Regions from separate parts of the Microbacterium sp. MEC084 genome, predicted to be linked through region 1. Evidence: predicted binding sites of a transcription regulator. Region 1 holds the regulator's gene; the other holds the start of a gene.
What was found. Region 1 encodes LexA, which represses DNA repair genes until DNA is damaged. Its sites were predicted from a motif close to TCGAACANNTGTTCGA; they were not measured.
Positions count from the first base shown of each region.

Region 2: B5M43_RS08385 (HNH endonuclease signature motif containing protein) is a predicted target of LexA. The motif match lies at 3,978-3,993, and genes of this name have one in related genera.

Region 1 is NZ_MYFP02000003.1:267,355-274,974, reverse strand. It holds gene B5M43_RS05510 (SseB family protein) at 1-106, opposite strand, end outside; gene priA (bifunctional 1-(5-phosphoribosyl)-5-((5-phosphoribosylamino)methylideneamino)imidazole-4-carboxamide isomerase/phosphoribosylanthranilate isomerase PriA) at 90-836, opposite strand; gene hisH (imidazole glycerol phosphate synthase subunit HisH) at 895-1,581, opposite strand; gene hisB (imidazoleglycerol-phosphate dehydratase HisB) at 1,578-2,183, opposite strand; gene B5M43_RS05490 (histidinol-phosphate transaminase) at 2,248-3,339, opposite strand; gene B5M43_RS05485 (LysM peptidoglycan-binding domain-containing protein) at 3,374-3,784, opposite strand; gene lexA (transcriptional repressor LexA) at 4,049-4,768, shown strand; gene B5M43_RS05475 (prolyl oligopeptidase family serine peptidase) at 4,798-6,753, shown strand; gene B5M43_RS05470 (GNAT family N-acetyltransferase) at 6,761-7,357, opposite strand; gene hflX (GTPase HflX) at 7,360-7,620, opposite strand, start outside.
Region 2 is NZ_MYFP02000007.1:35,551-43,170, forward strand. It holds gene B5M43_RS08360 (DUF305 domain-containing protein) at 1-421, opposite strand, end outside; gene B5M43_RS08365 (DUF6153 family protein) at 483-938, opposite strand; gene B5M43_RS08370 (heavy metal translocating P-type ATPase) at 963-3,140, opposite strand; gene B5M43_RS08375 (heavy-metal-associated domain-containing protein) at 3,200-3,526, opposite strand; gene B5M43_RS08380 (SelT/SelW/SelH family protein) at 3,654-3,947, shown strand; gene B5M43_RS08385 (HNH endonuclease signature motif containing protein) at 4,166-5,299, shown strand; gene B5M43_RS08390 (GNAT family N-acetyltransferase) at 5,331-5,804, shown strand; gene B5M43_RS08395 (serine/threonine-protein kinase) at 5,801-7,228, opposite strand; gene B5M43_RS08400 (helix-turn-helix transcriptional regulator) at 7,277-7,543, opposite strand; gene B5M43_RS08405 (DUF2975 domain-containing protein) at 7,543-7,620, opposite strand, start outside.

The sequences.
Region 1 (7,620 bases):
GCGCGGGGTCGGCGGAGCCGTCGTCGGACGCGTGGGGGTTCGCCTCGAAGTGACGTCCCTCCCACGGGACGCCGGCGGAGTCTGCGCGGTCAGTCGGCCGCGACATCCAGCGCCTCGGCGAGCGTGAACGCGCCCGCGTAGAGGGCCTTGCCCACGATCGCGCCCTCGACGCCGTTCGGCACCAGGCGACGCAGCGCCGCGATGTCGTCGAGGCTCGAGACGCCGCCAGACGCCACGATGGGCTTCGGGGTGCGCGCCGTGATCTCGCGCAGGAGGTCGAGGTTCGGCCCGCGCAGCGTGCCGTCCTTCGTGACGTCGGTCACGACGTAGCGGCTGCAGCCGGCCTCCTCGAGGCGCTCCAGCACGTCCCAGAGGTCGCCGCCCTCCTGCGTCCAGCCGCGCGCCGCGAGCGTCGTGCCGCGCACGTCCAGGCCGACGGCGATCGCGTCGCCGTAGCGGCCGATGACCGACGCGGTCCACTCGGGGTTCTCGAGCGCCGCGGTGCCGAGGTTGATGCGCTGCGCGCCGCTCTCGAGGGCCGCCTCGAGCGAGGCGTCGTCGCGGATGCCGCCCGACAGCTCGACGTTCACGCCGCGCAGGTGCTTGATCACCTTGCGCAGGACGCCCGCGTTGCTGCCGCGGCCGAACGCCGCGTCCAGGTCGACCAGGTGGATCCACTCGGCACCCTGCTTGGCCCAGTTCTCGGCCGCCTCGATGGGGTCGCCGTAGTCGGTCTCGGTGCCGGCGGCGCCCTGGGTCAGGCGGACGGCCTTGCCGTCGGCGACGTCGACAGCGGGCAGCAGGATCAGTCCGGGGGTGGACGCGAAGTCGTTCATAGCTCCCAATGTGCTTCGGATCCGCGAGCGCCGGGAATCTCCCGTCGCGGGCACGATCTCAGAGGTTAGCCCCGCGGAGGCCGTCGATCCAATTCCGCAGCAGGCGGATGCCCGCCTCCCCCGACTTCTCGGGGTGGAACTGGGTGGCCGAGAGGGGCCCGTTCTCGACGGCCGCGAGGAAGCGGCCGCCGTGCTCCGCCCAGGTCAGGACCGGCTGCGGGAAGGGCGGCTGGACGTCGAGCGTCCACTCCTGCGCGGCGAACGAGTGCACGAAGTAGAAGCGCTCGTCCTCGAGCCCGCGGAACAGGCGCGAGCCCTCCCCCGCCTCCACCGTGTTCCAGCCCATGTGCGGCACGACGGGCGCCTTGAGCTCCTCGACCACGCCGGGCCACTCGCCGAGGCCCTCCGTGTCGACGCCCCGCTCGATGCCGTGCTCGAACAGCACCTGCATGCCGACGCAGATGCCCAGCACGGGCCGTCCGCCCGCCAGGCGGCGCTCGATGAGCTCGGGACCCCGCACGGACCGCAGCTGCTCCATGACGGCCCGGAAGGCGCCGACGCCGGGGACGAGCAGGCCGTCCGCGTCGAGGATCAGGCCGCGGTCGCGCGTGAGCCGCACGTCCGCTCCCGCCGACTGCAGGGCCTTGACGGCGGAGTGGATGTTCCCGGAGCCGTAGTCCAGGACCGCGACGACGGGCTTGTCGCCCTCGCGCACGGCGTCGTCGGGGGTGTTCGCCTCGCTCACAGGGCTCCCTTGGTCGACGGGATGCCCTCGACCAGCGGATCGAGCGCCTTCGCCTGGCGGAACGCGCGCGCGAGCGCCTTGTACTCGGCCTCGGCGATGTGGTGCGGATCGCGGCCCGAGATGACGCGCACGTGCATCGTGAGGCCCGCGTTGAATGCGAGCGCCTCGAACGTGTGGCGCACGAGCGACCCGGTGAAGTGACCGCCGATCAGGTGGAGCTCGAAGCCGGCGGGCTCGCCCTCGTGCACGAGGAACGGCCGGCCGGAGATGTCGACGACGGCCTGCGCGAGCGCCTCGTCCAACGGCACGAGGGCGTCGCCGTAGCGCGAGATGCCCGACTTGTCGCCGAGGGCCTCGCGGATCGCCTGGCCCAGCACGATCGAGATGTCCTCGACCGAGTGGTGGGCGTCGATGTGGGTGTCGCCCGTCGCGGTCACCGTGAGATCGGTCAGCGAGTGCTTCGCGAACGCCGTCAGCATGTGGTCGAAGAACGGCACGCCGGTCGAGATGGTGCTGCGGCCGGTGCCGTCGAGGTTCAGCTCCAGCTCGACGCTCGACTCGCTGGTGGAGCGGGTGCGGCGTGCGATTCGGGCAGTCGTCATGCCCGCGAGTCTAGTCGGGGCGCGGTCGCCGCCGGACCGCGCGGCGACCGCGCACGGCCTCCGCTCAGCGACGGCCCAGCTCGGCCAGGGCCTCCAGGAACGCCGTGGTCTCCTCCTCGGTGCCGGCCGTGACCCGCAGGTGGCCGGGGATGCCGATGTCGCGGATGAGCACGCCTCGGTCGTACAGCGCCTGCCACGTCGCGGCGGGGTCGGAGACGCCGCCGAACAGCACGAAGTTCGTCCACGACTCGTACGCGCGGTAGCCGAGCGCCTCGAGCGTCGCCGACATCCGGTCCCGCTGCACGACGATCTCGTCGACCATCCGCAGCATGGTGTCGGAGTGCCGCAGAGCCGCGGTCGCGGCCGCCTGCGTCAGCGCGCTGAGGTGGTACGGGAGACGGACCAGGCGCAGCGCGTCGATCAGCACCGGATCGGCCGCGAGATAGCCCACGCGGGCGCCGGCGAAGGCGAACGCCTTGCTCATGGTGCGCGAGACCGCGAGGCGGGGGCGCCCGCCCAGCAGCGTCAGCGCCGAGGGCGACTCGTGCGGCGCGAACTCCTGGTACGCCTCGTCCACCACCACGATGCCGTCTGTCGCGTCGTACACGGCCTCGACCACGTCGAGCGACAGCGGCGTGCCGGTGGGGTTGTTGGGGGCGCACAGGAACACGACATCGGGCCGCGCCTCCGCCACCTGGCGGGCCGCGTCCTCCGGGTCGATCGTGTAGTCGTGGCCGCGCGTGCCGCCGATCCACTCGGACCCGACGCCCCGTGTGAGGAGCCGGTACATGGAGTAGGTGGGCTCGAAGCCGAACGCCGAGCGCCCGGGACCCGCGAACGCCTGCAGCACGTGCTGCAGCACCTCGTTCGAGCCGTTGCCGGCCCAGATCCGGCTCTCGTCGAGGCCGTGGCCGAGGTACTGCGCGAAGCCCTGCCGGAGCTCGGTGAACTCGCGATCCGGGTAGCGGTTGACGTTGCGCAGAGCCTGGGCCACCGCGTCGGCGATGTCGTCCGCGACCTCGGCCGGCACGGGATGCGTGTTCTCGTTGACGTTGAGTGCCACGGGGAGAGGCGCCTGAGGTGCCCCGTAGGGCTTCTGCCCGCGCAGGTCGTCGCGGATCGGCAGTTCGTCGAGAGTGACCGTCACCCTCTCAATGCTAGGGCCGCTCGGACGGGTGGCCTCTCGTCCGTCAGCGGGCCGAGGAGTACTCCGCCGGGATCGCGAGCCGCTCTCCGGCGGCGACCGACGAGCTCTGCATCTGGTTCAGCGCGACGATCGCGTCCACCACGTCGCGCGGGTCCGCGGCCGGAGCGATCTCCTCCGCGATCGACCAGAGCGAGTCGCCCGCCATGACCGTCACGGTGTCGAACGTGCCGGCGGGTGCGCCGTCCTCGCGCGACGCGAGGGCGCCTCCGCCGCTGATGACGGCGAGGGCCAGGCCCGCGGCGACCGGAGCCGCGGCGAGGGCGGCCAGCACGCGACGACCGCGGCGCGTGAGCCGCAGCCGCGTCGCCGGCGTCACGCGGACGGCGCGCTCGGTGCGGAGGGCACGGGCGGGGCGGACCGGGGCCTGGTAGGCGGTGATGCTCACGGTGGTCATCTGCGGCTCCTTCAGCTTCCTCGAGAGGATCGGAGAGGCTTCGCATCCGGCACTCGGCCGGGAGGGCCGGATGCGAAGCTCTGTTCCGAATCTATCTTCGAAGCTTCGAATCTGTCAACGTCTTCTTCGAAAACCGGTCCGAGATGTCACGCGACACGCTCGAACAGATCTTCCGGATCCGCGTGGTTCTCGGATACCGTTTCGATGAAGCACACTCCACCACGGGCCACCGACATCGGATGTCGGAGCGAAGGAGCACGGGACATGAGCGCCGTCGACACCAGCACGTCGGACCTCGACGCCGGACAGTCGGCCGCGGCCGACGAGAAGCCCCGCACGCGGCGCCGCAAGAGCCTCAGCGACAAGCAGCTGGCCATCCTCGAGGTCATCCAGCGCTCGATCCAGACCAAGGGCTACCCGCCCACGATGCGCGAGATCGGCGACGCGGTCGGCCTCAAGTCGCTCTCGAGCGTCACGCATCAGCTGGGGCAGCTCGAGCTGAGCGGCTACCTGCGCCGCGACCCCGGCAAGACGCGTGCGATGGAGGTGCTGATCGACCTCCCCGGCCAGTCGGCGGAGAACCTCGACGCGGGCATGCCCACGGTCGGCGACGCCGCCATGGTGCCGCTCGTCGGCCGCATCGCGGCGGGCGTGCCGATCACGGCCGATCAGCAGGTCGAGGAGATCTTCCCGCTCCCCCGCCAGCTGGTCGGCAAGGGCGAGCTGTTCATGCTGAAGGTCTCGGGCGAGTCCATGATCGACGCCGCGATCTGCGACGGCGACTGGGTGGTCGTGCGCGTGCAGAACACGGCGGAGAACGGCGACATCGTCGCGGCCATGCTCGACGGCGAGGCCACGGTCAAGGTCTTCCGGCAGCGCGACGGCCACACGTGGCTCCTGCCGCGCAACTCCGCGTTCGAGCCGATCCTCGGCGACGAGGCGGTCGTGCTGGGCAAGGTCGTCGCGGTGATGCGCGCGGTCTGACCTCCGCGGCTCCCCGATAGCGTGGGGGCATGGCACAGACGCTCCCATACGGATCCTGGCCCTCGCCGATCGCGGCAGCCGACATCGCCGGAGGCTCGCCTCGCCTGGACGGCGCGCGCTTCGTGGGCGACGAGATCTGGTGGAGCGAGAGCGTGCCGTCGGAGCGAGGGCGCACCGCGGTCTTCCGGCTCACGGACGACGAGCCCGAGGCGCTGCTGCCGGCGCCCTGGAACGCGCGCTCGCGCGTGCACGAGTACGGCGGCGGTGCGTGGACCGTCACGCCGGCCTCCGAGCTGCTTTTCGTGGAGGGCTCGGATCAGCGCGTGCACCGGTTGACCGTGGGCGGCGCGCCCGAGCCCCTCACGCCGGCGGGCCTGGGGATGAGCTTCGGCGACCTCACGTTCGCCGCCGGTCCCGACGGCGGGGGCCGGCTGTGGGCCGTGCGCGAGACACACGCCGGCGACCGCTCCCCCGTGCGCGATATCGTCGTGATCCCGCTCGACGGCTCCGCGGCCGACGATCCCGAGGCGATCCTCAGCGTGGTGGCCGGTTCGGACTTCCTCGCGTACCCGGCGCCGCGCGGCGACCGACTCGCCTGGATCGCGTGGGACCACCCGGACATGCCGTGGGACGCCTCCGAGCTGCGCGTGGGCCGGATCGGCCCCGACGGGCGCGTGGCGGAGCACGTGGTGGTCGCGGGGGGCCGCACGGAGGACGGCGGGATCTCGGCGCTGCAGCCCGAGTGGACCGGCGACGACGAGCTCATGTTCACCGCCGACCCCGAGGGCCGCTGGAACCTCCACTGGGTGCGGTTCGACGGCCTCGGCGCGACCGGCCCGGAGCCGATCTACCCCGCCGACGCCGACACGGGCGGACCGCTGTGGAACCTCGCGACCCGCTGGTTCGCGGCGCTCGACGACGGCCGGATCGTCGCGGTGCGCACGCACGGCGCCGACGAGCTCATCGTGATCGATCCGACGTGCGGCGCGGTGGACGGCCTGGAGACCTCGCTCACCGGCGGGGTGCTCGTGCGGGACGCACAGGGCTCCCGCGTCCTGCTCACGGGCGCCGGCATCCGCGTCCCCGGAGGCCTCTGGCTCCTGGACGTCGACGCGCGCACGCTCACCGCGCTGCGGGGCGGGGTCTCGGCGCTCGCCCCTGAATGGATGCCGACCTCCCGCGCCGTGACCTTCGAGGGTCCGGACGGCGACGTCCACGCGTTCGCGTACCCTCCGACCAACCCGGATGCGACCGCTCCCGAGGGCGAGCTGCCTCCGTACCTCGTGCTCGTGCACGGCGGGCCGACCGCGCACGCGTCGGGCGAGCTCTCGCTCGCGGTCGCGTACTTCACGAGCCGCGGCATCGGCGTGCTCGACGTGAACTACGGCGGATCGACCGGCTACGGCCGCGCGTACCGCGAGCGGCTGCGCGGCCGCTGGGGCATCGTCGACGTCGCCGACACGGCCGCCGCCGCGCGGGGGCTCGCGGCGGCGGGTCTGGCGGATCCCGCCCGGATCGCGATCAAGGGCGGCTCGGCCGGCGGCTGGACCGTGCTGTGCGCGGTCGCCGACACGGACGTGTTCGCCGCCGGCATCAGCCGCTACGGCGTCGCGGACCTGCGGCGGCTGGCCGACGACACGCACGACTTCGAGGCGCGGTACCTCGACGGCCTCGTCGGCCCGCTCCCCCAGGCCGAGCCGCTGTACGTCAGCCGCTCGCCCCTGTCGCGGCCCGAGACGCTGCGGACGCCGCTGCTCATCCTGCAGGGCGCCGACGACCCGGTGGTGCCGCCGTCGCAGTCCGAGGCGCTGCGCGACGCGCTGGCGGCCAACGGCGTGCCGCACAAGTACCTGCTGTTCGAGGGCGAGTCGCATGGCTTCCGGCAGGCGGAGACGCTCGTGCGCGCGTTCGAGGCCGAGCTGGCCTTCCTGGGCGCGATCCTCGGGTTCGAGACCCCCGGGGTGCCGCCGATCGACCTGGACTGACTCCGGGTCAGCCCAGCCGCATCCCGAACGCCTGGACCCCCTCGTGCGAGGGCAGGCGCGAGAACCCGACGCGGTCGTAGAACGCCAGCGCGCCGGCGTTCCGGGTCGCGGCGGTCAGGTGCAGCCCCGGCACGCCTCGGCGGCGCAGCTCGGCGACCAGCGCCTCGATGAGCCGGCGCCCCCACCCCCGCCCCTGCGCCTCGGGCAGCAGGTCGATGTGCAGGTGCGCGGGGTAGCCCGCCGCGGCGTACGGCTCCGCGCCCGGCCGGCGTCCGTAGGCGTAGAGCAGGATGCCCTCCTGGCGCGTTCGCTCCCGCTCGGGTCGCGCGCGTCCCTCGGTGCGCGACGGCCACCAGTCGACCCGGAACCACTCCTCGAAGGCGTCGGTGTCATCCGTGCCGACCACGTACCCGATCACGCGGCCCTCGTCCTCGAGCACGAAGGCCAGGTCCGGGTGGCGGGACACGTACGGCAGCGCCCACACGTCCGCCCACAGCCCGTCGTCCTCGAGCACGCCCGTGGCGTCCCCGCCGTAGTCGGCCGTGCGCAGGCAGATCTCCGCGACGGCGTCGCGGTCGGCGGCTGCGTACGGCCGGATCCGCATGCTCAGGCCACGCGGAAGGGCTCGAGCGCCGCGGCGAGGCGCTCGGACACGTGGGCGTGCACCAGCGTGCCGCCCTCCTCGTGCGAGCGCTCGAGAAGGTGCCCCTGCTCGTGGATGGCCGAGATCAGCTCGCCGCGGTCGTACGGGACGAGCGCGCGGATCTCGACCTCGGGCATTGGCAGCGCCGCCTCGATGGCCGCGCGCAGCTCGTCGATGCCCTCGCCGCTGCGCGAGGACACGAAGACCGCGTTCGGCTCGAGGCC
Region 2 (7,620 bases), on a different contig from region 1:
ACGCCTCGGCGCCGGCCGCCTCCTCGAGCGCGGCCATGTCATCCTCCGACATCATGCCGTCGCCGTGGTCCATGCCGCCGTGCCCGGCGTCGTGACCCCACGGCGCGAGCCACTGCTCCATGGTCTCGATCTCGGGTCCCTGCGCGGCCTTGATGCGCTCGGCGAGCGCGGCGACCTCGGGGTCGACGCCGTCCTTGGCCAGCAGCAGGTCCGACATGTCGACGGCCTGCTGGTGGTGGGCGATCATCCCGGTCGCGAACGCCACGTCGGCGTCGTCGAACGTCGCCGCGGACGCCGCGGGGGTCGCCGGCGAGGCCGAGTGGCCGCCGGAGTGGCCGGTCGTGCCCGTGCCGGTGCATCCGGCGAGCGTCAGGGCGGCGGCCAGCAGGCCGGCCCCGAGGGTGAGCGTGCGGATCTTCATGGTGTTCTCCTCAGGTCGTGGCGAGGGCGCGCGGCGCCCGGGGTCTGCGGGGGCAGGCCCGTCACGTGCGACTGATGGAGAGGATGGTGAGATCGGGCGGGGTCGGCTCCGCGGGCACCGCGACGGAGGAGGGCGGGGGTGACCCCGGGCGGACCGCCCGGGAGACCCAGGCGGGGCGGATCGAGAGCACCAGCGCCGCGACGAGCAGGGCGAGGACACACGCCATGAGCGTCATCGGGTCCGGCGTGCCGCCGCAGTCGCCGCATGGCTCGTCGCTCCCGTCCTGCGGGGTGCGGTGCACGGCGTCGTGCCCGGTGTCGTGCGCCTCGCTCTGCGCGGCGGCGCTGGAGGAGGTCTCCGGCGCGACGGCGGGCGCATGATGGGTCGTCCCGGTGCTGAACACGTGCATGCCGAGCAGGCCCACGAGCACCGCGACGACCGCGAGCGCGCCGAGGAGGAGGGCGCGGACGGCTGTCGCGCGCGGGCGCAGCGCCCGGCCCAGCGACATCAGGCTCATCGTGCGCCTCCTCTCGACATCAGCCTACGAGCGCACCGGCGTGGCGGCCGATCCGCGGCCGGCCGACGTGACGGGCTCGGGGCGCAGGTCCAGGCGGCGCAGGAGCTGCGCGTTGAGCGCGACGACGATCGTCGACAGCGACATCAGCACCGCCCCGACCGACATGGGCAGCACGAAGCCGAACGGCGCGAGCACTCCCGCGGCCAGGGGCACCGAGATGAGGTTGTAGCCGGCGGCCCACCACAGGTTCTGGCGCATCTTGCGGTAGCTCGCGCGCGACAGCTCGATCACCGAGATCACGGACCGGGGGTCGTCGCTGACGAGGATCACGCCCGCGGAGGCGATCGCGACATCCGTGCCGGCGCCGATCGCGATGCCGACGTCCGCCTGCGCGAGCGCGGGAGCGTCGTTCACGCCGTCGCCCACCATCGCGACGCGGCGGCCCTCGCGCTGCAGCTCGCCGACCTTGGAGGCCTTGTCCTCGGGGCGCACGCCCGCGAAGAACCGGTCGATGCCCAGCTCCGCGGCGACCGCCGCCGCGACCGCCTCGGCGTCGCCCGTGATCATGACGACCTGGACGCCGCGGGCATGGAGCGCACGGACGGCCTCGCGGGACTCGGCGCGGACCTCGTCGGCCAGGCGCAGGGCGCCCGCCACCGCGCCGTCGACCAGGACGTGCAGGATGATCGCGCCTTCCGCGCGCCACTCGTCCGCGATCGGCAGCTCGCCCGCGCCCTCTTGGGTGAGCAGGTGAGGCCCGCCGACCTGGACCACGCGGCCGTCGACCACCGCGCGCACGCCGACCGCGGGCGAGGACGAGAAGTCCGTGGCCCCGGGGACGCGGAGCGACCGCTCGGCGGCGGCCTGCACGATCGCGCGCGCGAGCGGATGCTCGGAGTCGGCCTCGGCTGCGGCCGCGAGCGCGAGCAGCGCGTCGGGGTCCGTGCCCTGGGACGGATGCACGGCCGTGACGGCGGGCGCGCCCTTGGTGAGCGTGCCGGTCTTGTCGAACAGCACGGTGTCGACCGTGCGCATGCTCTCCAGGGCCAGGCGGTCCTTGACGAGCACGCCGCCGCGCGCCGCCCGCTCGGTCGCGATGGACACGACGAGCGGGATCGCCAGCCCCAGCGCGTGGGGGCACGCGATCACGAGCACCGTGATCGTGCGCACGACGGCCTGGTCGGGCATCCCGAGCAGCGTCCACACGACGGCCGTGATCGCGCCCGCGATCAGCGCGAACCAGAACAGCCATCCGGCGGCGCGGTCGGCCAGGCGCTGAGCGCGCGACGACGACCGCTGCGCCTCGGTCACCAGCCGCTGGATGCCGGCGAGCGCGGTGTCGTCGCCGATCGCGGTGATCTCGACGCGCAGGCCGGAGTCGGTCGCGACCGTGCCCGCGACGACGAGATCGCCCTCGCCGCGGCGCACGGGGCGGGATTCGCCCGTGATCATGGACTCGTCCATGCTCGCCGAGCCCTGTGCGATGCGCCCGTCGGCGGGGATCCGGCCACCGGGGCGCACGATGACCAGGTCGCCGACCCGGAGCTCGACCGGCGCGACGGTCCGCACCGCATCGCCGTCGACGCGCTCGGCCTCGTCGGGCAGGAGCGCCGCGAGGGAGTCGAGCGCCGAGGTGGTCTGCGCGAGCGAGCGCATCTCGAGCCAGTGACCCAGCAGCATGATCGCGATCAGAAGGGCCAGCTCCCACCAGAAGTCGAGCTCGTGGTGCAGGATGCCGAGGCTCGCGCCCCACGACGCGACGAACGCGACCGTGATGGCCAGCCCGATCAGGAGCATCATGCCCGGCTGCCGCGCGCGCAGCTCGGCCACCGCTCCCGTGAGGAACGGCGCGCCGCCCCACGCGTACATCACCGTGCCGAGCACGGGGGAGACCCAGCCGACCCACGCCGCGTCGGGCAGGGAGTAGCCGAGCAGCATGGCGAACATCGGGGAGAACGCGACCACCGGCACGGCGAGCGCCAGCATGATCCAGAACAGGCGGCGGAAGCGCCCGACGTGATCGCCGTGGCCGGCGTGGTCCGTACCGGCGTGGTCCATGGTGCCGTGGCCGGTGTGATCCTTGGGCCCGTGACCGGCGTGGTCCACGGCGGGCGCCTCGGCGACGGCTTCGCGGGCGCCGTGCGCCCCGGCGTGTCCCTCGTGGTGGTGATGGTCGTCGTGCGGGTGATCCTGCGTGTTCATGAGAACCTCCTCAGGGTGCCGCCGTCGGCGGCGGGTGCGGGACGGCGCCGGCCCGCGAATCAGGCGGAGCGGCCCGCGATCGTGTAGCCGGCCTCGTCCACGGCCGCGGCGACCGCTTCGGCGTCGAGTGGGGCGTCGCTGTCGACCGTGACGGTCGATACGCCGCCCGCGACCAGGTCGACGGACACGCGCTGGACGCCGGGAAGGGCGCTCAGCTCCTCCGTCACGCTGGAGACGCAGTGCGAGCAGGTCATGCCCTCGACCTGCAGCGTCGTGGTGGCGGCCGGCTCCTGGGCGGGAGCGGCGGCCTGCGCGGCGCCCGTGGCGCAGCATGCGCATCCGGCGTTCGCGTCCTTGAGTCCGAGCTCGATCGCTTCCTTCGCCATGACGTGTCCCTTCGACGATGTGCGGTGGCGACACCCATGATACATACCCCCGGGGGGTATGGGAACCGGCTGGCCGGATTGCGGACTCGCCGCGGCCTCGGCCCGTGGTCTGTGGGATCCTGGCCGCATGCCGTCTCCCCGTATCGTCATCACGTACTGCACGCAGTGCCGCTGGCTGCTCAGGGCTCAGTGGTACGCGGGGGAGCTGCTGCAGTCGTTCGAGGCCGAGATCGGCGAGGTGGCTCTGGTGCCCGCGACCGGGGGCGTGTTCCGGATCGACGTGGACGACGCGCACGTCTGGAACCGCAAGCGCGACGGCGGGTTCCCGGACATCGCCGAGCTGAAGCGCCGGGTGCGAGACCTCATCGCGCCCGGCAAGTCGCTGGGCCACTCCGACCGCGTGGCGGACGGGTCTCGCTAGGAAGGACGTTCTCCACAGTGCTCCCAACCTTCGAACAAATGTCCGAGGGTGGTGGGATGATGGGGGCATGCCACGGTTCACGGATGCGGATGCCTCGGGGTGGGGGTTCACCCCGGCTGAGCTGTCGCGGACGCGGGCGATCGTGGAGCGGTTGAAGGCGATCCGGGGGGGAGCGTGCGGGGCTGGATGCCGAGGAGGCGGCGCTGCAGGCGGAGGCGATGGGCATCGCGATCGACCAGATGGGGCGGATGCCGGATGCGAGCGTGTACGAGTTCCCGGTGCGGTCCATGGCCGCGGAGGTGGCGCTGGCGACGAGGGAGTCGCCCCGCGCGGTGCAGGGCCGGATGGACCGCGCGCACACGCTGGTGACCCGGTTCCCGGCGACGCACGCGGCGCTCGGGGAGGGACGGATCACCTCCCGGCACGCGCAGGTCATCGCAGAGGCCGGTGCGGACCTCGATGAGGATGCGGTGCGGGCGGCGTTCGAGTCGGAGATCCTCCCGCTGGCGGAGAAGGCGACCCCGTACCGGACCAAGGCCCTGGCCGCGCGGGTGGCGGAGAGGCATCAGCGGACGTCCGCGGTGGTGCGGCATGAGGAGGCGCGGGAGCGGCGGGGCGTGTGGGTGGAGGACCAGCCGGATGGGCAGGCGGTGCTGTGCATCAGCGGCCCCGCGTACGTGATCCACGCGGCCCATGATCGGCTGACCGCGCAGGCCCGGGTCGTGAAGCGCGCCCGTGGCGGGTCGGAGGATCCGGCGGTCGCGGCGGACGAGCGGGGCCTGGGGCGGCTGCGGGCGGATCTCGCACTGGACCTGCTGCTGTCGGGCATGCCGTCCGGTCACCCGGTCGAGGCGCACATCGCCGCGAGCATCGAGGTCACGATCCCGGTCACCACCCTCGCCGGTCTCGACGACGAGGCGGCGCTGCTGGCGGGGTATGGGCCGATCGACGCGGACACCGCCCGCCGCCTCGCGGCCGGCGCGGTGGGGTGGGAGCGGCTGTTCCTCCACCCCGACACCGGCGCCCTCCTCACGGTCGATCACCGCACCCCGACCGCGGCGCAGCGCCGGTACCTGCTGGCGCGGGACGGCACCTGCCGCGTCCCGGGGTGCGCCACCAAGGCGAAGCACTGCGACATCGACCACACCATCCCGTGGTCCAAGGACGGACCCACCGGCGTCGAGAACCTCGCCACGATCTGCGAGCCCCACCACATGATGAAGCACCACTCGCCCTGGGACGTCGACCAGGTCGGGAGGGGGATCCTGCGGTACCGGTCCCCGGCCGGGTACGAGTACTACGACTCCCCGTACCGCATCGAGTACGCCGGCGGTGGCGCACCACCGTTCTGACACCCGAGCGCGGCTCGCGGAGAATGGGGCCATGGATGAACCGATCGTGCGCCGCGCGCGGGCAGTCGACATCGACGCCGTCGTGGAGCTGCGTGCTGAGATGTTCGAGGCGATGGGCATCGCGGCGGGCGATGCCGCGTGGCGAGACCATGCCCGCGTGTGGTTCGAGGCCCGGATCGACGATCCGCGGTACTGCGTCGCCGTCGTCGAGGTCGGCGGAGCCGTCGTGTCGTGCGCGCTGGGCTCCCTTCGCGACGCGGCGCCGTCGCCGCATGCTCCCGAGGGCGGAGACGTGCTGGTCAGCAACGTCTGCACGCTGCCGGCGGCGCGTGGCCAGGGGTATGCGCGCGCCGCGCTCGAGCACGTCATGAGGTGGGCACGCTCCACCGGGGCCCGGCGCGCCGAGCTGTTCGCGACCGCGGCCGGGAGGGGGATGTACACCGCGGTCGGGTTCACGGAGACGCAGCAGTCCGCCATGCGGGCGCGCCTGCGCGAGTCAGGCTAGTCGTCGCCGTCTTCCTCGGCGTCCTTCTTGGCCTCCTCCTCGGCCTTCTTCTGCGCTTCCTCGGCCTTCTTCTGCGCTTCCTCGGCCTTCTTGGCGGCCTCTTCGTCGGCCTTCTTCCGGGCCTCTTCCGCCTTCTTCTGCTCCTCCTCGGCCTTCTTCTGCTCCTCCTCCGTGAGGGGCTCGACGGGGGCCACGGGAACCTCGGTGGGCGTCTCGCTGGGCGTGACGACCGTGCGCTCGACCACGGCGGAGCGCTCCGGCGTCGGGGCGTCGGCCCCGCCGGCGGCCCAGATGCCCGCCGCGGCCAGGCCGGCGGCGACGGCCGCTCCGCCGATCAGCAGCGCCGCGGGGCGCACACGGCGCCGGGAGGGAGCCTCGGTGAAACGGCCGGCCGAGTTCGCGGCGGCCGGGACAGCGTCCGCGGGCGGCAGCACCGCGGTCGCGGCGTCGTCGCCGGAAGGCATCCGCATGGTCGCGGCGTCCGCTCCGGCAGCGAGGGGAACGGTCGCTGCGGTCCCGGTGTCGCCGGCCGCGATGAGCGGCGGCGCCGCCAATGCGGCGGCGACCGGGGGAGCGAGGCCCGGCTCGCGGGCGAGGGCCGCCGCGGAGCGCGCCACCTCGATCGCGGTGGGTCGCTCGGCCGGGTCGAGGGCGGTCATCCGGGTCAGCAGGCCCGCCCAGGGGGCCGGGACCGAATCGGGGATGACCGGGGGTGTCGACTGTCGGGCGGCGAGCGCCTCGACCGGCGTCGACCGCGGGAACGCGCGCTGCCCGGTGAGCGCCTCGAGGAGCACCAGTCCCAGCGAGTACACGTCCGACGCGGGCGTGGGGTCCGCGCCCCGCGCCTGCTCGGGGGACAGGTAGGCGGCGGTGCCGACCACCATCCCGGGCGTGGTCAGGCGGGCGCCGTCGAGCAGGTACGCGATGCCGAAGTCGGCGAGCTTCGCGCGGAACGCGCGGCCGGGCACGTTCGTCTGCGCCAGCAGGACGTTGGACGGCTTCACGTCGCGATGCACGATCCCCGCCGCGTGCACGACGTGCAGCGCCTCCGCGAGCTCGGCCGCCAGCTGGGTCGCGTCGACGGGGGACAGCGGCCCGTGCTCGAGTCGCGCGCTCAGCGTCGGGCCCTCGACGAACTCCATCACGAGGTAGTCCTGCCGCCCGGGCGCCAGCTGCGCGTCGAACAGCGTCACGAGCGACGGATGGCTGAGCGACGCGAGCACCGCGACCTCGCCGCGCGCCCGGTCGACCGCCGAGGCGTCCTCGACGTCGGGGTGCACGATCTTGATCGCCACGGTGCGGCCGAGCGCGATGTCCTCCGCGCGGTACACGCGGCCCATCCCGCCGGTGCCGACGCACTCGCCCAGCCGGTAGCGGCCGTCGAGCAGCTGCTCGGTCGGGGTCTCGTCGGGGGTCTCGGTCACGGGGATTCCTCCTCGCCGCACGTCGGGCCATGCGGCTTGCGGCCGAATCTACCCGCTCGAACCTGGACGGTCGTCCGCCTTGACAGCTGCCGCGTCGCCGTCCGCGCCCTCCTCCGGCACCCACCGCAGCAGATCCCCGGGCTGGCAATCGAGCACCTGGCACAGCGCGTCGAGCGTCGTGAACCGCACGGCCTTGGCGCGGCCGTTCTTCAACACCGCGAGATTGGCGGGCGTGATCCCGACGCGCTCGGCGAGCGTGCCCACCGCCATCTTGCGGCGCGCGAGCATGACGTCGACGTCGACGATGATCGGCATCAGATCACCTCGTCCAGCTCCGACCGGAGCGCCCGCGCCTCGGCATCGCGGTCGATCGCCTGCTGCAGAAGCTGCCG